2 regions of the Peribacillus sp. NPDC097264 genome follow, and region 2 is predicted to be linked to the other one. Evidence: riboswitches for the same ligand, from Rfam matches in the RefSeq annotation. Region 2 holds a riboswitch; the other holds the start of a gene.
The links. Region 2 has a riboswitch for glycine ahead of gcvT (glycine cleavage system aminomethyltransferase GcvT). Riboswitches for the same ligand answer to the same signal wherever they lie in the genome.

Region 1 (11,270 bases), on a different contig from region 2:
TTTTACGAAATGTTTTTCCGCTCCGGGCCGTATAGACGGCACTGAATACTTGGGGCCACATGTAAAAACCAAATACGAGCAAGATGACGGTCGAGATGAACCAAGAAACGCTAAGACCTTGTTCGGGCAGCGTCAGGAAACCTGGTTTGGCGTCATTTATGGTCTCGAACATCGGTTGAAGACCACCAAAGTAATGAATTGGAAGATAAATGCCCAGGAATGCGATGATGACGATCATCATGATGTCCTTGATGACGGCTGTCCAGGCTGATCCGTGAATGCCTGAAATCATGACATAAATGGTCAGGCTGATAGCTCCAAGCCACACAGCGGTGGACATGGAAATGGCGCCATATGATGCTTCGGAAACAATGATCCCTAAGCCTTTGAGCTGTACGACGACGACCGGAATCATCGATACCACGCCGACAAGGGCAGCAAGAATCCCTAGAGTTGGGCTCTTGTATTTGCTTACGAAGAAATCGGATTGTGACATAAGCCGATTTTCTTTTGCGTATTTCCAAATGGCCGGAAGTAGCCAATAGGATAATACATAAGACAAGGTAATATAAATGAGGACGTATAAAGCGGGCGCACCCTTTCCATAAGCCCAGCCGCTTCCTCCAAGGAAGGAGAAGGTTGTGTAAATTTCCCCTGCCATCAATAGAAAGACGAATATGGCGCCAAAACCGCGACCACCCACCGTCCATTGTTCCAGGTTCATGTCTTTTCCTTTTGTCGAACGGATCCCAAGAAAAATCGATAAAAGTAAAAATGCTAAAATAATGATAAGAGCAATATTCATTCTTCTTCACCTTCCCGGTTCCTAGGATCCAACTTATACATGACGGCTAGAGTGACGGAAGTGAGCACGACCCACATCGCCATCCAAAACATATAAAAAGGCATCCCCAATACATAAGGTTCTACTTTATTAACAAAAGGAAGAAACCCTAATATGCCGATAAAAGGAACGAGTGTAAGAATATATAATACTTTCATGAAGCAACCCCTCCATTCTAAATATGTTTCACAGATTATGATGTTTTTCTAAAAAAATGTTTCCGTAATACCTAGTACCTTACACTAATTCGATAAAAAAATTAATAGTGTGGCAGAAAAAAATATTCGTCACGCTTCATTTTACTTTCTCATTTAATCACAGGAAAATGGGATAGGAAGGTAGACTTCCGTATCCCAAAATTCCTCGTTCATTTTTTTCGATAGTTATATATGACAGCTAAAAGAATGAACCAAAGCGGTGTCAGCAATAATGACGGCCTGGTCGCCTCAGCAAACAGCATGACGATCAAGATGAAGACAAACAGCCCTAAGATTACATAGTTGATGAAAGGTGTTAAGGGAGCCTTGAAAGTGGACGTAGCCCTTAAGTCCGGCCGTTTTTTCGTATACCGGATATGGGAAATCAAGATGATGCTCCACACCCATAGGAAGCAGATGGCACTAATCGTTGTCACGATGGTGAAAGCTTGCTCCGGTATGATTTTACTTAATAATGCCCCAATGGAGACAACGATGGTGGACGTAACCAATGCATTACTCGGAACAGCACGTTTATTTAATTTCTTAAGTTTTGCAGGTGCTTCGTTATTGTTGCTCAAGGTATAAAGCATGCGGCTTGTTGAAAACAATCCACTATTCCCGGCAGAAGCGGCGGATGTCAACACGACGAAATTGATAATCCCTGCAGCAACCGGAATCCCGATCAAGGCGAAGACCTCCACGAATGGGCTGCTTGCGGCATCGAGCTGTGTCCATGGATTGACGCAAAGGATGACGGTGATGGCACCGATATAGAAAAGCAATATCCGGACAGGGATCTTATTGATCGCTGATGGGATATTTTTTTTCGGATTGGCGGTTTCGGCCGCTGTCACCCCAATGATTTCGACACCAACAAAGGAGAAGACGACTAGCTGTAGGGAAAGCAAAAAGCCGGATGCGCCGTTCGGGAACATGCCCCCATGACTCCAAAGGTTGTTGAGGGAAACGGTTCCTGTATCGGTTTGGAAACCAATGATGAGTAAGACGATTCCCACAACGATCAAGGCGACGATCGTGATGACTTTAATGAGGGAGAACCAGAACTCCAATTCTCCGAATAGCTTCACGGTCAACAAATTCAATCCTAGTAGAATCACCAAGCAGGCAAGTGCAGGGATCCATTGCGGAATGTCGAACCAATATTGCATATAGACCCCGACAGCGATGATATCGGCCATGGCCGTCATGATCCAACAGAACCAGTAGGTCCAGCCAGTCACGAAACCAGCCCACGGTCCGATGTATTCCGTGGCGAATTCGGTGAATGAGGAATATCCCGCGTTGGACAACAGCAATTCCCCTAAAGCCCTCATGACGAAAAACAAGGCAATCCCGATAATCAGATACGAAAAGATAATGGAGGGTCCCGCCAACTGTATGGCTTTTCCGGATCCCAAAAATAACCCGGTCCCGATGGTTCCTCCTATGGCGATGAGTTGTACATGTCGATTTTTCAAATCCCTTTTCAATTCTTGTTTAGCCAATTTGTGCGCCCCCGTTGTTATAATTCTTGAATGTGAAGTACATGGTCCGTTGATTCCAATCGATCACCAGGGCAATGAATCTGTCCAGTTTAGTAGCGATTTCACTTCGTTTTTTTAGTGATGATTGAAAAAAGACAATAAAAAAAGAGATTGGAAGCTACCAATCTCGAAAGGTTAAAGAATAACAAATATTCGTTACTCTTCTGTCCTTTTGCCTGAGATTGTGAATCCTTCGGCGCTGCACGTGTGTACAGTCTCTCCAGAAGCTGCTCCTGCTATAGTGTGATCCATAGCATTCATCGCTTGCTTAGTATGTGGTTGTAATAAATGATCGCTGTGAAAGATGAAATTCTTTTCGGCAATTCATTTATTCTTTTAAAATAATAATGGAATTCTATCATTATTTTGATTTTGGGTCAAAGGGATATATTGTAAATACGGTAGAGGGTGGAATTTATATGACCAGTTTGATGCCAAGAAACGATGCGAACCCCGGATCAGTTTGATAAGGACATTTTTTCATAGTCCCTTTTAAGAATGGCCATGATGATTTCGTCCGAATATTTTCCTTTGAAATATAAAGACTCTCGTAAAATCCCCTCTTTGATAAAGCCAACTTTTTCATAGGCTCTTATTCCACGTAAATTATGGCTGAATACTTCCAGTTGCAGACGATTTAAAGATAATTCTTCAAAAACAAATGCTAAAACAAGTCGGATAGCTTCTGTACCATACCCTTTGCCCGTTAATTCAATGGTATTCATCGAAATTCTAAATCCCGCCTTTTTATCCTCTTCGTCCATATCAGAGATGGATAATTCCCCGATCATTTGATCGCTTTCGTTTAAGCAAATGGCTAGATCATGGCGTGATGGATCTTCACGTACATTCTTTATATGACATTGAAGCTGCTCTAAAGTGAATATAGATTTTGTTCCTGTCATATACCGTATCTCTTCATCCTTTGTATTTTCTAAAAGGATAGGTGCATCCGATTCTTTTAAATAACGGAGATAGATTCTTTCTCCTATTAATTTCATTTTCTTTCCTCCTCCGTCGATACTTACTATCAATAGTACATAGGATTCCTTCACCCGTATAGGGAAAGAATAATTACCATTCATGTCCTCCTATCCATTGCTTCTAGACGGCCAAAAGTGTTTTTCCTAAAAGTACATTTGTATTTCTACGGAATATTTATTATTATAAGATAAGGAAATGCTTTTGTGGGTAGAGTACTTTAGGAAGCATTGTAAATCTATTAAATTACTTATCTTAAATAAGGATTAGAGAATCGTCATTTTATGCTTGTACATCTGGGGGAGTTATCATGTCAAATAAAGAATTAACTAGAGGGCTGGAGGCACGTCATATTCAGATGATTGCCTTGGGCGGTACGATTGGTGTTGGGTTATTTATGGGATCTGCCAGCACAATTAAGTGGACCGGCCCCTCTGTCATGCTGGCGTATGCCATCGCGGGACTTTTTATCTTTTTTATCATGCGTTCGATGGGGGAAATGCTGTACCTGGAGCCTACTACGGGCTCATTCGCAACGTTTGCGAGTGATTATATCCATCCATTGGCAGGATTTGTAACTGCTTGGAGCAACTGGTTCCTATGGGTGTTGGTCGGCATGTCTGAAATCATTGCCGTAGGATTATATATGAATTTTTGGTTCCCTGAACTGCCGGCTTGGATTCCGGGAGTGGTGGCCATGGTCATCCTTGGCGCCGCTAACCTCATTTCCGTCAAATCCTTCGGTGAATTCGAATTCTGGTTTGCACTGATCAAGATCGTTACCATCATCTTGATGATCATTGCCGGTCTAGGTCTTATCTTTTTCGGGATAGGGAATGGTGGGGAGGCAATCGGCCTTTCCAATCTATGGGCTAACGGCGGTTTCTTTACAGGGGGATGGAAAGGTTTCTTCTTTGCCCTTTCCCTTGTTGTGGCATCTTATCAAGGTGTTGAACTTATCGGAATCACTGCAGGTGAAGCAAAGGATCCGAAGAGGACCATTACAAAAGCGATCCAAACAATCATTTGGCGTATATTAATCTTCTATATCGGCGCGATTTTTGTCATCGTCACGGTATTTCCTTGGAATCAATTAGATGAACTTGGAAGCCCGTTTGTATCGACCTTTGCCAAAATAGGCATTACCGCAGCCGCGGGCATCATCAACTTTGTCGTGATCACGGCGGCGATGTCAGGATGCAATAGTGGGATTTTCAGTGCAGGGCGCATGCTTTATACCCTTGCCTTGAACGGGCAAGCGCCAAAGGTCTTTGCAAAAATATCGAAAAGCGGAGTGCCGGCCTATTGTACAATCGCTGTCATGTTGGGCTTGGCCATTGGTGTTGTCCTGAACTACCTGGCTCCACCGGAAATATTCCTGTATGTGTACAGTGCAAGTGTGCTGCCCGGGATGATTCCATGGTTCGTGATTCTTATTAGTGAGCTTAGGTTCAGGAAGGTACGAGCTGAGGAAATGAAAAACCATCCATTCAAAATGCCTTTTGCGCCGTATACCAACTATGCAACGATTGCATTCTTACTATTGGTATTGGTCGGCATGTGGTTTAACCCGAGTACGCGACTTTCCTTGATTGTGGGCATCGTTTTCCTAGCAATCGTTGTAGCCTGTTACTACCTACTGAAAATGGATAAGCGGGTACCGTTAGACGTGAAGGCGAAAGAGGATGTATCTGCGTAATATAGAGTGTCGGAAAAAGTTATGCTTCGTGCATAGCTTTTTTTGTTTGACCGAAATAATGAGGGAGTTGACCGATAAAAGTGGCCATTTGACCGATAAACCTTCCAACTTGACCGATAAAATGAGAAATTGACTGATATATGTAATTTATTGTAATGTTGGGCGCTTGAATATAAGATGAAGAGAAGAAATATACATACAAAGAAGGTGATTCGATTGAGAAAAATGGAGAGGATTTTTAGCATTAATTCTCTGGTTAAGGAATTATGGGAAAGTCAGCCGGATATGAGATTCCTTCAATTGTTGGATTGGATAGAATCGGAGTACTCGAAACAGAATGGGGGATTTGGGCAAGGAAATTTGTTCAAACGGGATTCATATCAAGCCGAGGAGCCTTTTTCTTATATCGATTTATTTTATCTTGAGGACGAGCTGTTAGAACAGTTTTTACTGCAGTTGGTAAAGGATACTGAGACTAGGCTTAGGCTTGAGAAGGTTCAGGCTGAAAAAGGGAGTAAACATTGGATTCAGCAATTCGTAAATAACAGGCAAGGGGAATTGAACCATCTTATTTTGATGAGTTCGCCTTCCTTGCTGACTTTCCTTGATAAAGAGCGGTCCATCCAGTGGAAGTCCCCATTGCGGGAAACGGGTTACCAAGAATACAGAAATGAATTTTTGGAGCTTGAAAGTGTGAGGCGGGGCAGACGAATCGAGCTGGAGAAATATTGGCCAAGGATGGGTCCGCAATGGGATGGATATGCCACGGTGGCAGGGAAAGATGGTCAAAAAGGGTTTTTGCTAGTGGAAGCGAAGGCCCATTTGAAAGAAATGACTTCATCGATACGGGCAAAGGATCTGGACAGTAGATTCCTGATAGAGAGTACCATGAAGGAAACGATGGAGGCGATGGGTTCCCGGGCCCCTATGGAAGTCTGGCTGAACCGTTATTATCAGTTGGCGAATCGTTTGGCTTTTTTATATATATTGAATGAGAAAATGGGGATTCCAACGTGGCTGGTCCTTGTGAATTTTCTTGAAGATGATACCCATATACCTACCGGTTCTGTGGAATGGGTAGAACATTACCAAGAAGTTTTTAGCGAAATGGACATTACATCCGAATCGAACCCATTATTTGATAAGATCGTCACGGTCTATCCAAGTTGTAATTGATATGTGGAAAACTTAGGGAGAGCATAATCATCGGCTTTCCCTTTATTAATTGGTACTTATTGACAATAGCAAAAATATGAATTATACTTTTAATTAACCAGTGGTCAACAAGGAGGATATCATGTCACCAAGAAAATCCGTTACACAGGAATTAACACGTGAAATGATAATGGACGCAGCACGGGATCTCTTTGTGGCGAAAGGGTATCAGCATGTTTCCATGAGGCAGATTGCGAAAGAATTAGGGTACAGCCATGGTGCTCTTTACTATCATTTTAAGAATAAAGCGGAGTTGTTTTACGCGTTAGTGGAAGAACATTTCGCCATGCTCGATCAAAAACTGGATGATGTGATGCACCAAGCCATCCCAAATGGGGAAAAGCTAGAGAACATTCTTTTGGGCTTCATTGAATTCGGGCTGACCCATCAAAGCCATTATGAAATCATGTTTTTGATCAAGGACGAAGAAGTACAGAACTTCATCAATCAAGGGCCACACAAAACCTATGAAAAATTCGCCCAGATTATTTTCACTTTATGTGAGAACAAAGTTTCCATCCAGCATATTTACAGCATCTTTTTATCCTTGCATGGTTTTGTCACGCATTATTGCCGTCATGTCACGACGTATGAGGAAGTAAAGAATCTAGCTGTGTTGCACGTGAAATTTTTAACAAAATCAATTAGCTGATTTTTTTTACCACGTATTGACCAGTGGTTAAATAAAAGGGAGGGCGTCCATTATGAAAAAAGCATTGGTAGTAGGAGCTTCAGGAGGAATGGGGTATTCAATCGTCAAGGAATTATCAAACAGGGGGATCTCGGTGACGGCCTTTGCACGCACCCGCAGTAAGCTGGAAAAACTTTTCGGAAATGATTCGAATGTGACGATCCATACGGGAGATCTATTTCAAGTGGAGGATTTAGAAAGAGCAGCCCAAGGTGTTGACGTCATATTCCAATCAGCGAACATTCCCTATTCAGAATGGGATGAGAAGTTAGTGGTCATGATGTCCAATATTATGGAAGTGGCAAAAAAGAATGAAGCGAAACTTGCCTTTGTCGACAATATTTATGCCTATGGACGCAGTTCAGGGAAAAGCGTGACTGAAATGACGGTTAAACATCCACACACGAAAAAAGGAAGCATCCGCCTGAATGTCGAAAACCTGATTAAGCAATCAAACATTCCTGCAATCATTGTTCACTTTCCTGATTTCTATGGTCCCAATGCGGAAAGTTCTTTACTGCATTATACGCTTGAGAATGTCATTAAAAATAAGAAGGCCAGTTATGTGGGCGACCAAAGCATTGCCAGGGAATTCATATACACCCCGGACGGAGCAAATGCCATCGTTGAATTGTCCCTTAACGAAGAAGCGTACGGTCAGAACTGGAATATACCCGGTCATGATGTGATTACTGGAAAAGAACTAATCAAGATCATTCGCGACATAACGGATTATCAAAAAGGAGTATCCACCATTTCAAAGAAGATGATTCAATTCTTGGGGATCTTCAACTCCCAGATGCGTGAAGCGGTCGAGATGTATTATTTGAATGAAGAACCGGTTGTGTTGAACGGGGAAAAATACGAAAAGCTGATTGGACCGGTGCCTCGGACTTCTTATCGTGAAGGGTTGATCGAGACGGTGGAGTATATGAAAAGCCATGCATGAAAAAAACACGGCGTAAGAACGCCGTGTCGGTAATCCCTATAATCAACCTTTCCCAGCTTCGAATCCAGGGTATTTGGTCATGCCGCCATCCGCATATAGTGTCAAGCCGGTGACGTAGCTGGATTCCTCGGATGCGAGCCAAACCGCACATGCAGCGATTTGTTCCGGTTTTCCGATATAGCCCATCGGAATCAGGTCGATGACTTCTTGTGTCGCCTTTGGATCATTGAATTTCTCGGCGTTGATCGGTGTATCGATCGCTCCAGGGGAAATGTTATTCACGCGGATTCCTTTTGGCGCATATTCAAGGGCAAGTGTTTCGGTCATCATTTTGACGCCACCTTTACTTGCTGCATAGTGAACAAAATGTGGCCATGGAATTCTGTCATGAACCGAAGACATATTGATGATGTTTCCTTTAATATCATGTTCTAACATATAACTGATTGCATCCCGACTTGCTAAAAACATGCCGGTAAGGTTGACGTCGATGACCTTTTGCCAATCTTCTAGCGTCAGTTTTTCGCTTGGCACTTCATTTTCAATGCCGGCATTGTTGATCATGATGTCGATGGTACCGAATGTATCCACTGCAAACTGAATTAATTTCTTCACATCTTCTTCTTTTGTAACATCGCCTTGAATGGCTGCGGCTTTCCCGCCTGAAGCTTCAATCGTTTGAATGATTTCCTTATAGTCGTTCTCTTCCGAATGATAATTTAAGACAACTCGTGCTTTTTCCTTTCCGAAGCGTTCCGCCATTGCTTTACCTAATCCTGTTGCGGCCCCTGTGATTACGACTACCTTGTTCTCTAAATCTGTATACATACTATATCCTCTCCCTTATTTATTCTTTTGTAAATCCAATCATGACGCCACCGGCGATGACTAAGATACAACCGATGATGACATAGGTCATTTGTTTCTTTGATTTTTTCTCTCCTAATAGGAAGATGCCGCCTAAAGTGGAAATGACGATACCCATTTGCGAGAATGAAAAGGCAATGGCAACGCCCACTTTTGGATTAGCGAGAAGGAGACCGATATTCCCGGTCGCCCACATGATCCCAGTTAAGATGTTGCGTCCGGCATATTTGTTGAATGGTTTATGTTTAATGGATAGAAGGAAAGCTGCAATAAACATTCCGATCGCTTGTGGCAAGATAGCCGACCACCCGTCAATGTCAAACCATCTGACGACGATGACATAGGTGACAAAACCAAGAGTGGAGACGATCAAGTAAAGGATTCCTTTTTTCATGCTGCCTTCATTTTTTCCTCTACTACCTTCATAGCTTGTCAGCAATACACCGGCGATCAAGAAAATGATGGCAATCACGCCAAGGATGATCGTCGAAGTGGTGTTCCACTCCTTAAAGACGATAACCGCAAAAAATGTATTTCCTAGTATTTGCAATCCGGTTGAAATGGGAACGGTTTTGGAAACGCCCATTTCCTTGACACTGTTGAACTGAAAAAGTTGACCGAACGCCCAGCCAATCCCTGAAATGATTCCGACAATCCAGATGAGGCTCGTCCATTCGGGGGGATTGATGACCGACATCACGATGGCAAACAATAAAGAGCCGATGGTGATGCCGAGTGTTTGGTTATATGAGTTGCCCCCGAGTTTTTCGGAAACAAGTACCAAGCTTCCCCACGTCAATGCGGGGATAAGTGCATAGAGAAAACCTTCCACAAAATCCATCTCCTAAGTTACAAACATTTGTATTAATGAAAAGTACTGGTTATTTAGTTAGCTACTAATAAATTTCCCTTGTTTTCTAAAATGAAAACATTTTTTTAATATATTAATTTAGATGCGTGATTCGTTTCTCCCGAATCAATGGGCTGAAAAATAAACCGGTTTATGGTATTTTTAATTAAAATTAGTTAGGAGTGGGAACATGACGACATTACATGAATGGTTTGAAAAGGGGATACCTGCAAAGGAATTTGTGGAGTCGATGAAAGTGAATAAGGAAGGCTTGCAATCCGTATACGAGCGTTTTTCCATTTCGGAAGAAGACCGTGCATTTTTCGAAGAAGTAAAAGGGAAAGAGCTGAGAGCGATTGTCATTACAGAAGATTGGTGTGGCGACGCGATGATGAATATCCCGATCCTTTTGAACATCGCACAGGCAGCGAATATCGATACGCGGATGATTCTGCGGGATCAAAACCTTGAGCTGATGGATCAGTATTTAACGAATGGAACGGCACGATCGATTCCCATCTTTATTTTCATCGATAATCAAGGGAAGGAAAAAGCGGTTTGGGGCCCTCGAGCACCTAAAGTACAGGAGTTCGTAATGGAATTGCGCAAGGATTTGCCAGCTAAGGAAGACGAACATTTTGAAGCGGCACAAAAGGAGCTTTTTAAGAAAATCGGGGAATCTTATGCCCAAAACGAACAGCTTTGGCAAGAAGTGTACAGCAGTATTAAAGAAACATTGACGAAGGCGTAAACCACTTGCATCCCCGTTTTTAGCGGGGATGTTTTTTTCTTAACCTTACAAAGTTTTGATTCTATCCTCTTTATTTTCAGTATGTGATGCGACCGACATGCCCAACGCCGGGATAGCTGCCAGAGCAACGGTGATAGCGGATAAACTAAAAACCGTGAATAGCGAAGTTATTTTCAGCAATGGACCGGACGAAGCCGTACCAATTAAGAGAAATAGAATGAAGATGGGCGTGATGATGCCATTTGTTCTGCCGATGAATTTTTCTTCCACAAGTTTAATCATCATGGTGCTTAAGAGTATTTGCATGAATGCCATCATGAAGGCGGTGATGAATCTCATCGATGCCGTTAAAATAAAGGAAGTGGACAGTACTTCGATAACGGTGGAAAGGGCTAACAATAAAAACGTACCAACAAACGTCACCCTCACATGAAGACGATTAACTAAAGTGGCCGCGATGATTCCCCCAATCAGTAAACCAGCCCCTGCTGCAGCGGATAACCATTGAAGGGCTTCTTTAGGCAATTGTAGCCTATCCGTGATCAGAAAAACCTCGAGCGGTTGTACCAGGCCTGCTCCAAGACCCAAGAAACAAAAGGTCAGGGCGATTCTTTTCAAATTGTGATTATGGAGTACATAGTGAAAGCCTTGTTTAATTTCTGTAACGATCGTCGAGTCA
Region 2 (11,270 bases):
GCCGAATCATCATTCTATATGATAAAAAACTAGGTAGAGTGATAGAATGGATAGAAAAACTGAAGGACTAACATGTCGATTTATGGTGAATACGAATATGGAATACGAATATGGGGCATACTTGGTCATGGGTGATAATGTATGTCTACGAACGCTTATATCAAATATATTACACAGCAAATCGTACAGTATTTCAATTTAACCAAGAGAGAAAGAAAAGAAAAGCGCCGTCATCGGAAAGAGGATAAGGAGCCTAGAGTTTCTCACTGGTTTGGGATTGTCCCTTTCGCCGTGTCCATGTTCATTAAAAAAGTCAAAAAAAGAAAGCAGATGTCTTGAATTCATAGACATCTGCTTTTCTTAATGATTGCTAAAGAGACCATTATGCTAATGATTGGTCGGATAAATAGAATAGCCCGCCATTGATGATGGTAATTTGGATATTTGGCTCATATTGGGCTTGCAATGCCTGTTTCTCAGTAAAATAGCTTTCGCTTTTATCTTCCATATCCTTATAAAAATGTTCCAATAGATTCAAGTCTGTCTGCCACCGTTCCATCGCTTCTTCCGCCCAGGTATGATCATCATTCTCGAAGCTTTTACGAATATATGTATCGAGTCTGGATAGCCCGCTTTTAGGCATGATCAAGGGGGAAAGTGTAAAAGAATAATCCGGTATTTTGGGAGTGACCTTGACCGACAGGAGACGCTCATGAAATCCTTCTATGAATTCACCGGAAATTAAATTAAGTCCTATGGACATGAAGATATCTTTTTTTCTGTCACACTGATAAGAGATTTTTACATTTTGGGTGAGCCAAGGAAAAAGTGGACTTTGGCCCGTCTTCAAGGGAGGCCTATCCTCAAAAAGCCTGATGAAACCTGCCAGCCTCTTGGTCGACTGGATAATTTGGTGGAGCCGTGGCGAACCAAAATGAATGATTTCCCCTTTCAAATCAGGCGGTGCCAGTTCGGGATGGGTGATGAACGTAAGCATGCCAGGATTCGGTATCCCACCGGTTTTTTCGAGATAGTGCCAGTAAAAAGGTCTGTTCATGAGTTCCTTATCCATTTCGATCGTTAACTGAACAGTGAGATATGAAGAGGTATTTTCCAACACCTCACATGCGTTGGATTGAAAGTAGGTTATTAAAAAATCATGAATTTCCTGTTGCTGCATGGATTTCACCATCCTTCATAGCTTGTGCGAACTGAATCATGGAAGACAAATTATCCATTTTAATTTTCATTTCTCCTTCTGATTTGGACTCTCCGACAACATCAATTAAATATTCCTCGATATTGTTAATATCCAACTTCGTTAAAATATCATCCAATTCTCCAATTACCTTTTCAAATAAGTGGATTTTTTCATATAGCAATTTCAAAATATGTTCTTCGACTGTATTTTTAGTGGCAAAGTTATAAATCATGACGTCTTCTTCTTGACCAAGTCGATGAATCCGTCCAATCCTTTGTTCCAACCTCATTGGATTCCAAGGCAAATCAAAATTGATCAAGTGATGGCAAAACTGTAGGTTGATTCCTTCTCCTCCGGCTTCGGTGGCAATCAATACCTGGATTTTCTTCTGGAATAGTTCCTTCATCCAATCTTTTTTACCACGCTTAAACCCTCCGCGGAATGGAACGGATGAAATGCCATGCTGTTGCAGGTACCATTGTAGATAAAGCTGTGTAGCACGATATTCGGTGAAAATAATGACCTTGTCATCAATTTTCTTAATCAGTTCCAAAGCCTTCTCTGCCTTTGAATTTTGTTCGGTGAGGTTTACTTTCTCAAACAGATCATCTAATCTTGCTTCAAAGTCAGCCGATGGTTCTTTGTATTTTTCCTTCATATTCTTCAATGTATAGTAGACTGCTTCTCGGCTGCTGCATGCTTCCCTTTGAAGGGTGAGTGAAGAAAAAGCACTTCCTTTTGTTCCGTCTGATATTGGTTTAAACTTCGTTACGGCATCATACAAGGCTTGTTCAGTTGGTGAAAATTCAATGATGATCGTCTCTACACGCCGTTTCGTCCATTCGATTCCAGTATCGGCACGTCGGTTTCTTATCATGACCGTATTGACAAGCTCCTTTAAGTGCTCATCTTCTAGAATGTTCCGGCCTTTCCCTTTGTATTTTTCGGAAAAGAGTGCGGCATTTCCTAGGTGTCCAGGCTTTAATAATGAAACGAGATTAAAGATTTCCTCGATTTTATTCTGAATGGGTGTAGCAGTCAGCAATAAACAGAATTTCTTTTTAAGATTTTGGACAAATTCATAATTTTTCGTTTTATTATTTTTAAGTTTATGAGCTTCATCAATAATGATAAAGTCATATTCTTGATTGAAAATGATATCCCGATGGGGGGCTCGCTTAGCCGTATCGATGGAGGATATGACGATGTCGCATGATTCCCATACATAACTCTTCCTTTGAACGACTGCAGGAATATGAAACTTCGTATTCAGTTCGAAAGCCCATTGGGTGACAAGTGATGCGGGTACAAGGATCAAAACCTTTTTAACCAGTCCCCGAATCATATATTCTTTTAAAATCAATCCCGCTTCGATAGTCTTACCAAGACCGACCTCATCAGCCAATATGGCTTTGCCATTCATCTGTTCAACCACCTGACGTGCAGCCTCTAATTGATGGGGAAGGGGAGTCAGTTGTTGAAGGTGCTTAGGCGCTTGTAAGCCTTCGAAATCAGGAATAATTAGGTTCTCTTCCATTTGGATGGCCAGTTTATAAAGATCCCAATTTCCCCATGGACCGTCGTTTTCCATCTTTTGCAGAAATTCATCATTCCAATCAGAACTGAAGGATATATTGATTTTCATTGATTCTTGCTCCTTCTTAAAACATAATTTTCTTAGTTTCTTTAGACCATGAACTTTTTTATAGGTTAATAAAATCTTTCTCCACGAAAGTTATTGCAGAGTAAAGTATCTTAGGGTAGGATGTAAATATATTTAGAAAATTGCAATAGTAATGAAGTTAGAAGGAAAATATTCTTCTTGGATAATAATTTTAGTTATTATAGTATTAGCATTTGGATAGTGCTTTATCCAAAGATCAACAATGAGCAGATTGGTACCCATTTCACGCAAATGGATGACCATCAGGTGGGAAATTTTCAGTCTTTTCCATCAATATGCGGGTGAGGATAAGGGGAGAGACTACCATCTACATATGTAGCGCCGAAGGAGCAAACTTAGCAGTGAATCTCTCAGGCAAATGAACTCTTATCGGACGCGACTCTGGAGAGCGCCGATTATTTAATGACGGCCACCAAAGGGGAAAACCTATAATAATAGGTAAACTTTCAGGTTTCAGGACAGAGAAAAAGCCATTTTGGCTTTCTCTGTCCTTTTTTGTGTCTTTTTTTAAGGAATATCAGGTGAAAGAAGAGAACAAGCAAAAAAATTGAAGGAGGTCATTTTTTGAGCAATTTAAAAAGAACGCCATTATTCGAGGTTTACAGTGAGCACGGTGGAAAAACGATCGATTTTGGTGGGTGGGAACTGCCTGTGCAGTTTACCGGCATAAAAGATGAACACGAAGCTGTGCGTACAAGAGGTGGCTTATTTGATGTGTCGCATATGGGAGAGATTGAGGTAAAAGGTTTCGGGAGCCTTTCTTATTTACAAAAGATGCTGACGAATGACGTAGCCAAGCTGAAACAGGGAGGAGCGCTATACACAGCCATGTGTTATGAAAATGGGGGGACCGTGGACGATCTTATCGTTTACCAAAAAGCGGAAGAGGATTATCTGCTTGTGGTCAATGCAGCCAACATCGAGAAAGACTTCAATTGGCTTCAGGCGAATGGTATGGAAGGTGTCAGCATCAATAATGTTTCAAACGATTATGCGCAACTTGCTCTGCAGGGTCCTCGAGCGGAGAAAGTATTGCAGAAGATTACCGACCAAACTGATTTAAGCACAATTGGCTTTTTTAAATTTAAAGAAGACGTCCACATTCATAATATATCCACGATGGTTTCACGTACAGGGTATACGGGGGAAGATGGTTTCGAGATATATTGCCGAAGTGAGGATGGTCCAGCCCTCTGGAGAAAAATTTTGGAAGCTGGTAAAGATGATGGGATACAACCGATTGGACTGGGGGCCCGTGATACCCTTCGGTTCGAAGCAAAACTACCGCTTTATGGTCAAGAGCTTTCGCCGGATATCACCCCAATCGAAGCGGGGATTGGTTTTGCGGTTAAACCGGATAAGGCGTCAGACTTTTTTGGGAAAGCCGTGCTTGCCGAACAAAAGGAAAAAGGGGCACCACGTAAGCTTGTTGGCATCGAAATGATTGACAGAGGCATACCTCGGTATGGCTATAAAGTATATAACGGGGAGAAACTCATTGGCGAAGTGACGACAGGGACTCAGTCACCAACATTGAATAAAAATGTAGGATTGGTCCTTATCGATAAGAATCACTCAAGTCTATCCACGGAAGTAGAAGTGGAAATCCGTTCTAAGAGACTGAAAGCCATTGTTATCCAAACACCTTTTTATAAAAATACACGAAAATAGAAGGGAATGGTCCATAAGATGAAACATCGTTACTTACCGATGACAGAGCAGGATAAAAAAGAAATGTTGGAAGTTATAGGGGTCACAACCGTCGATGATCTCTTCAGCGATATACCAGAAAATGTCCGATTTCAAGGTGAATATGACATAAAACCAGCAAAATCAGAGCCAGCCTTAATGAAGGAACTATCGAAACTGGCTTCCAAAAATGCGGATTTGAAAAACTATGCATCTTTCCTTGGGGCTGGCGTGTATGATCATTATTCGCCTGTCATCGTCGATCACGTCCTATCCCGTTCGGAGTTTTATACAGCCTACACTCCCTATCAACCGGAAATTTCTCAAGGAGAGCTTCAGGCCATCTTTGAATATCAAACGATGATATGTGAATTGACGGGTATGGAGGTGGCGAATTCCTCGATGTATGACGGTGGAACAGCCTTAGCCGAAGCGGCCATGCTTGCCGCCGGACAAACGCGCCGGAAAAAGATTCTATTATCATCTACTGTCCATCCTGAATCAAGGGAAGTGGTGAAAACCTACGCAAAGGGTCAACGGGTGGAGGTCATCGAGATTCCTCATAAAGACGGAGTCACAGATATTGCTGCTTTAAAAGACCTGGCTTCGGATGATATTGCAGGTGTCATCGTACAGTACCCCAACTTCTTTGGACGCATCGAACCGTTGAAGGAAATGGAAGCAATCATACATAACGAGAAATCGATGTTTATCGTATCGAGTAATCCGCTTGCACTTGGTGCATTGACTCCGCCGGGAAAACTCGGTGCCGATATCGTGACAGGTGATGCTCAGCCATTCGGCATTCCTGCCGCATTCGGCGGACCTCATTGCGGATATTTCGCGGTCACGAAAAAACTGCTACGGAAAGTCCCGGGCCGTTTAGTCGGTCAGACAGTGGATGAGGATGGAAAACGGGGCTTCGTATTGACGCTCCAAGCACGTGAGCAACATATACGCCGTGACAAAGCTACATCCAATATTTGTTCCAATCAGGCATTGAACGCATTGGCAGCCTCTGTAGCCATGACTGCTCTAGGGAAAAAAGGCGTCAGAGAAATGGCCGTCCAGAATATTCAAAAAGCCCATTACGCAAAAAAGACGCTCCAAGCACAAGGAATTGAAGTGGTCTTTGAAGGACCTTCGTTTAATGAATTTGTCATTAAGTTGCCTCTTCCCTACAAAGATATCAATAAGAGGCTCTTTGAAAAAGAAATGATTGGTGGTTTTGACCTGGGCTCCGTTTATCCCGAGTTGAAAAATCATATGCTAGTGGCTGTAACGGAACTAAGAACAAAAGAAGAAATCGATGCATTTGCGCAGGAACTGGGGGATCAACTATGAATAATCAAGATCAATCACTCATTTTTGAAATCAGTACAGCCGGTCGAATCGGGTATAGCCTTCCTGAAATGGATGTAGCGGATATTCCACTAGAAGAAATCCTGCCTGTGGAATATATACGTACGGAGGAAGCCGAGCTTCCGGAAGTTTCCGAGCTTGATATCATGCGTCATTATACGGCTTTATCCAAACGGAACCATGGAGTGGACTCTGGGTTTTATCCACTCGGCTCCTGTACGATGAAATATAATCCGAAAATTAATGAAAATGTCGCCAGGTACAATGGTTTTGCCCATATCCATCCATACCAGGACCCAGAAACCGTCCAAGGTGCTCTAGAGTTGTTATTTGATCTTCAGGAACATTTGACGGAAATTACAGGAATGGATCAAGTGACCTTGCAGCCTGCTGCCGGGGCGCATGGTGAATGGACTGGGCTCATGATGATCAGGGCTTTCCATGAAGCGAATGGAGATGTAAACCGTACGAAAGTCATCGTCCCCGATTCGGCCCATGGAACGAACCCGGCTTCGGCAACAGTTGCCGGACTAGAGACGATTACGGTAAAATCCAATGAATTCGGGCTCGTGGACCTTGAAGACTTGAAGCGAGTGGTAGGACCAGATACAGCAGCATTAATGCTTACGAATCCAAATACATTAGGCTTATTCGAAGAGGATATCCTGGAGATGGCACAGCTTGTCCATGACGCCGGTGGAAAGCTTTATTATGACGGGGCTAACCTGAATGCTGTTCTTTCCAAAGTGCGTCCAGGAGATATGGGTTTTGACGTTGTTCATTTAAATCTCCATAAAACATTCACTGGACCCCATGGCGGAGGAGGACCTGGTTCAGGTCCGGTTGGGGTGAAGTCGGATTTAATTCCCTATTTGCCTAAACCGATCGTGACAAAAGAGGGCGATCAGTTTGTCCTTGATTATGACCGTCCACAATCCATTGGAAGGGTCAAGCCCTATTATGGGAACTTCGGCATCAATGTAAGGGCTTATACGTACATAAGGTCAATGGGACCGGATGGACTTAAGGCCGTTACGGAGAATGCCGTCATCAATGCAAATTATATGATGCGACGTTTGGAACCATTTTTCGATTTGCCATATAATCGCCATTGTAAGCATGAATTTGTATTGAGTGGTCGGAGGCAAAAGCAGTTGGGAGTCCGTACATTAGATATTGCGAAAAGACTACTTGATTTTGGGTATCATCCACCAACCATATATTTTCCGTTAAATGTAGAAGAAGGAATGATGATCGAACCGACGGAAACGGAGTCAAAAGAAACACTGGACGCTTTCATAGATGCAATGATACAAATAGCCAAGGAAGCCGAAGAAACCCCTGAAATCGTTCAGGAGGCTCCCCATACCACGGTTATTAAACGCCTGGATGAAACATTGGCCGCTAGAAAACCAATTCTTCGTTATCAAGCATGATGCTGAAAAAACCCCTGCCAGATGGCGGGGGGTTTTTTATTTGGTAAAATTCATATGTATCTCGGGAAATAACATGCTTGGCCTGTTAAGCATGAGTTCCCTATTGAACAGTATGATATGTTTCAAAACCGGATAAGATGTAAGGTTTAGGCAATTGGCCTTATTTCTTCGCCTTGATCTTCCCTGTCCACATTTTGAAACCGCCTTTTAAGTGAAAAAGTTCCCTGTAGCCTTTTTTATATAGCATGGCTGCCGCTCTTCCGCTAATGATTTCACTTTGAGCATACAAGTATACAGGCTTGTCCTGCCTAATTTCCACTAAGCGGGTCTTCATTTGTGTCATAGGGATATTTCTTGCCCCTAAGATATGTCCATTATCAAAATCATTAGGTTCCCGTACGTCAATTAATTGAACTTTTCTGTAATTAGCGATAAATTCTTCCTGTGTTAAGGTTTTAACGATTTTACGTTGACGGAACCAATTAAATAGTGAATATGCAACGATGGCTACTATGATGATAATCAGTGTATATAAGATATCCAACCATAAAAACTCCCTTCTACCTAAACGAATACAGACAATGTCTATTATATAATTGGTTTCTCCAATAATCAAAAAAAATTTTATAAATATTTGGTGGAATAGCTTACTTTCTTTTTTACGTTGCTAAACTCTGGTAAACTACTACTTGTGAGTTTTTTTAGAGGGTTTAATAAGCCTACGTGAAAAGAGGGGTAATCGTGACGAAAGAAAAATGGGGATTCATTGATTCAGGCGATTGTTCACCTGCTTATAATATGGCAATGGACGAAGCACTTTTGAATTGGCAGAGTAATGGGGAAATCCCTCCCATGATCCGGTTTTACGGGTGGAACCCGGCTACATTATCCATCGGGTATTTTCAAAGGGCTGAGACCGAAATCGATTTGGCGGAAGTTGAAAGGCAAGGCTTAGGTTTTGTCCGTAGGCCTACAGGCGGTCGGGCTGTTTTGCATGAACATGAACTCACCTATAGCGTCATTGTCCCAGAGTCTTATCCGGGAATGCCGAATACAGTGACCGAAGCATATCGGGTGATTTCTGAAGGAATATTGAAGGGGTTCAGAAACCTCGGACTGGATGCCTATTTCTCTGTGCCTGAAACTGAACAGGATAAAGAGATGCTGAAATCTCCAAAGTCCTCAGTTTGCTTTGATGCGCCAAGCTGGTATGAACTGGTGGTTGAGGGAAGGAAAGTTGCGGGCAGCGCACAAACGAGACAAAAAGGTGTTATCCTTCAGCATGGAGCCATCCTGCTTGAACTTGATGAGGAGAAGCTATTTAGTGTATTCAAGTTCTCCGATGATAAAGTAAAAGAGAAGATGAAAAACAATCTGAGAAACAAAGCAGTGGCCATCAATGACATTGCTGGTAGAAAAATAACTATTTCCGAGGCGAAGGTAGCCTTTGAAAACGGTTTTTCTGAGGGTCTGTCGATTGATTTGAAACCATATGTGCTGAGTGAAAAGCAATTACAGGAAGTGAAGGACATCGCCAAAAATAAATATGAAAGTGATGACTGGAATTTTTTGAGGTAGAAAAAGAGGGGAAGCGAGAGTCGGGAATAAATAAGTTTTTTCAGATTTGTGTGAACAAGCATGTATTCCTTGTAACGTCAGTGCTTTGAAAGAGGCGGGCAAAATGCAATGTTCAAATTCATTGAAATCTGTCTAATTTTTATTATAAATCGACATTTTCCTCCCTTTTACTAACTCAATTAATTGATTCACCGTTTGACAAAATTAAAAGACAATCAACCACAACACAATATATAGTGGTTAAAATAAATACTTAAACACTACATGTTGAATTTTGTGTTTCGCTATGATAAATTTAGTGTAACTTGTTAAGCGAAACGGACATGTAGGTTACATATTGATTTTTGCAACAAGAACGGATCTGAAACATGTAAAGGAGAGGGAATTATGTCGGTTGTAATTAAAGAAGCTTTAAAGGTTGATCTAGAAAGGTTGAATAAAGATATATCTTTATTTCCCCAAGTTCATCCTGTAACGGCTGATATGAAAATGATGCATAAGGGCGTGTCCCGTCTAGTTATGCTTGACCGTTATTCTTTTAAGGATACTGAAAAAATCACACTCTCTGCTGGCGATTTTGTAGTATTGACAATTAAAGAAGATCCGAAATTTCCTGCACGTGGTCTTGGCCATATCGTTGAAATAGATTGGGAATCGAAAAAGGCAAAGGTTTTAGTGGATGAAGAGTTCCGCGGAGTGCTGGATAATCCGGAAGAAGTGGAAACAGGAATCATTAATCGGCCGCTTGATATCATCGAAAAGCCGCTTGAAATATATTACGAGCAAATTGCCAAGCGTAATGCAACTGGTTTGGCTTCAGTGGAAACGACTGAAGAAAAAAGAACGGAATGGTTCAATAAATTTTATGAAGAATTAAAGGACCTTAATTTCGTGCCGGCCGGCCGGGTATTATATGGCGCTGGTTCTAACACGGATGTAACTTACTTTAATTGTTATGTCATGCCGTTTGTACCAGATTCACGCGAAGGGATTTCCGAGCATAGAAAGCAAGTCATGGAGATCATGAGCCGTGGTGGTGGAGTCGGTACGAATGGCTCCACGCTCCGTCCAAGAAACACCCTTGCGAAAGGGGTCAATGGCAAGTCTTCAGGTTCTGTTTCATGGCTTGATGATATAGCGAAATTGACTCATTTGGTTGAACAGGGTGGAAGTAGACGCGGTGCCCAAATGATCATGCTTACTGATTGGCATCCAGATATTGCGGAGTTCATTATTTCAAAAATGCAAAACCCGAGGATTCTTCGTTACCTAATGGAGAACACAAAAGATGAAACCATAAAGAAATATGCATCGGATAAATTGAAGTTCACACCGCATACCGAACAAGAAACGGCGATGTACCAAGGAATCATTAATTATAAAGAGATTCCGGGTCTAGGTGGATTCAGTGAAAAAATCATTAGGGATGCTGAAGAAAAAGTTCGCGTAGGCGGAACGTATAGCGTCCACAATCCGGACTTTTTGACTGGTGCCAATATCTCAATCTGCTTAACCAAAGAGTTCATGGAAGCCGTCGAAAAAGATACGGAGTATGAGTTGCGCTTCCCTGATGTCGAAAGCTACGACGCGGAAGAAATGGCGATTTATAATGATGAGTGGCACAATGTAGGAGACGTACGCGAGTGGGAAAAAATGGGCCATAAAGTCCGGGTTTACCGTAAGATCCGTGCTAAGGAGCTTTGGAACCTGATTAACATTTGTGCGACGTACTCAGCAGAACCGGGAATATTCTTTATTGATAATGCCAATGAGATGACGAATGCAAAAGCTTATGGACAGCAAGTCGTTGCTACGAATCCATGTGGTGAACAGCCATTGGCTCCATTTTCAGTGTGTAACCTGGCAGCGGTCAATTTAGCTGAGATGGCGGATAAAGATAATAAGACCGTTAACTTCGAAAAACTTAAGAAAACAGTTGAAGTGGGCGTGCGGATGCAAGATAACGTCATTGATGCAACCCCTTATTTCCTAGAGGAAAACAAAAAACAAGCACTCGGCGAGAGACGGGTTGGATTAGGTGTCATGGGACTGCATGATTTGCTAATTTATTGTGAAACCGAGTATGGATCAGAAGAAGGAAAAATCCTGGTGGACAAAGTGTTTGAAACGATTGCTACGTCTGCTTACAGGGCTTCGGTTGAACTTGCAAAAGAAAAAGGCAGCTTCCCGTTCCTGAAGGGAACGTCGGATGAAGAAACGAATGAGCTTAGAACGCGCTTCACGAATACTGGATTCATGAAGAAGATGCCTGAGGATATTCGTACAAGCATTGCCGAGCACGGTATCCGGAACTCCCATT

Region 1: another riboswitch for glycine. It lies ahead of ACQKL0_RS16815 (amino acid permease); the one in region 2 lies ahead of gcvT (glycine cleavage system aminomethyltransferase GcvT).

The regions. Positions count from the first base shown of each region.
Region 1 covers NZ_JBNNSR010000010.1:164,942-176,211, forward strand. The annotation lists gene ACQKL0_RS16805 (sodium:solute symporter family protein) at 1-805, opposite strand, end outside; gene ACQKL0_RS16810 (DUF3311 domain-containing protein) at 802-1,002, opposite strand; gene ACQKL0_RS16815 (amino acid permease) at 1,212-2,549, opposite strand; glycine riboswitch at 2,743-2,822, opposite strand; gene ACQKL0_RS16820 (GNAT family N-acetyltransferase) at 3,047-3,589, opposite strand; gene ACQKL0_RS16825 (amino acid permease) at 3,880-5,268, shown strand; gene ACQKL0_RS16830 (hypothetical protein) at 5,485-6,444, shown strand; gene ACQKL0_RS16835 (TetR/AcrR family transcriptional regulator) at 6,566-7,135, shown strand; gene ACQKL0_RS16840 (SDR family NAD(P)-dependent oxidoreductase) at 7,188-8,123, shown strand; gene ACQKL0_RS16845 (glucose-1-dehydrogenase) at 8,166-8,951, opposite strand; gene ACQKL0_RS16850 (GRP family sugar transporter) at 8,971-9,822, opposite strand; gene ACQKL0_RS16855 (thioredoxin family protein) at 10,031-10,591, shown strand; gene ACQKL0_RS16860 (MFS transporter) at 10,637-11,270, opposite strand, start outside.
Region 2 covers NZ_JBNNSR010000004.1:30,747-42,016, forward strand. The annotation lists gene comGG (competence type IV pilus minor pilin ComGG) at 1-71, shown strand, start outside; gene ACQKL0_RS07210 (YqzE family protein) at 142-339, shown strand; gene ACQKL0_RS07215 (YqhG family protein) at 383-1,180, opposite strand; gene ACQKL0_RS07220 (DEAD/DEAH box helicase) at 1,158-2,846, opposite strand; glycine riboswitch at 3,167-3,261, shown strand; glycine riboswitch at 3,265-3,349, shown strand; gene gcvT (glycine cleavage system aminomethyltransferase GcvT) at 3,450-4,556, shown strand; gene gcvPA (aminomethyl-transferring glycine dehydrogenase subunit GcvPA) at 4,575-5,918, shown strand; gene gcvPB (aminomethyl-transferring glycine dehydrogenase subunit GcvPB) at 5,915-7,372, shown strand; gene ACQKL0_RS07240 (rhodanese-like domain-containing protein) at 7,533-7,916, opposite strand; gene ACQKL0_RS07245 (lipoate--protein ligase family protein) at 8,114-8,950, shown strand; gene ACQKL0_RS07250 (vitamin B12-dependent ribonucleotide reductase) at 9,338-11,270, shown strand, end outside.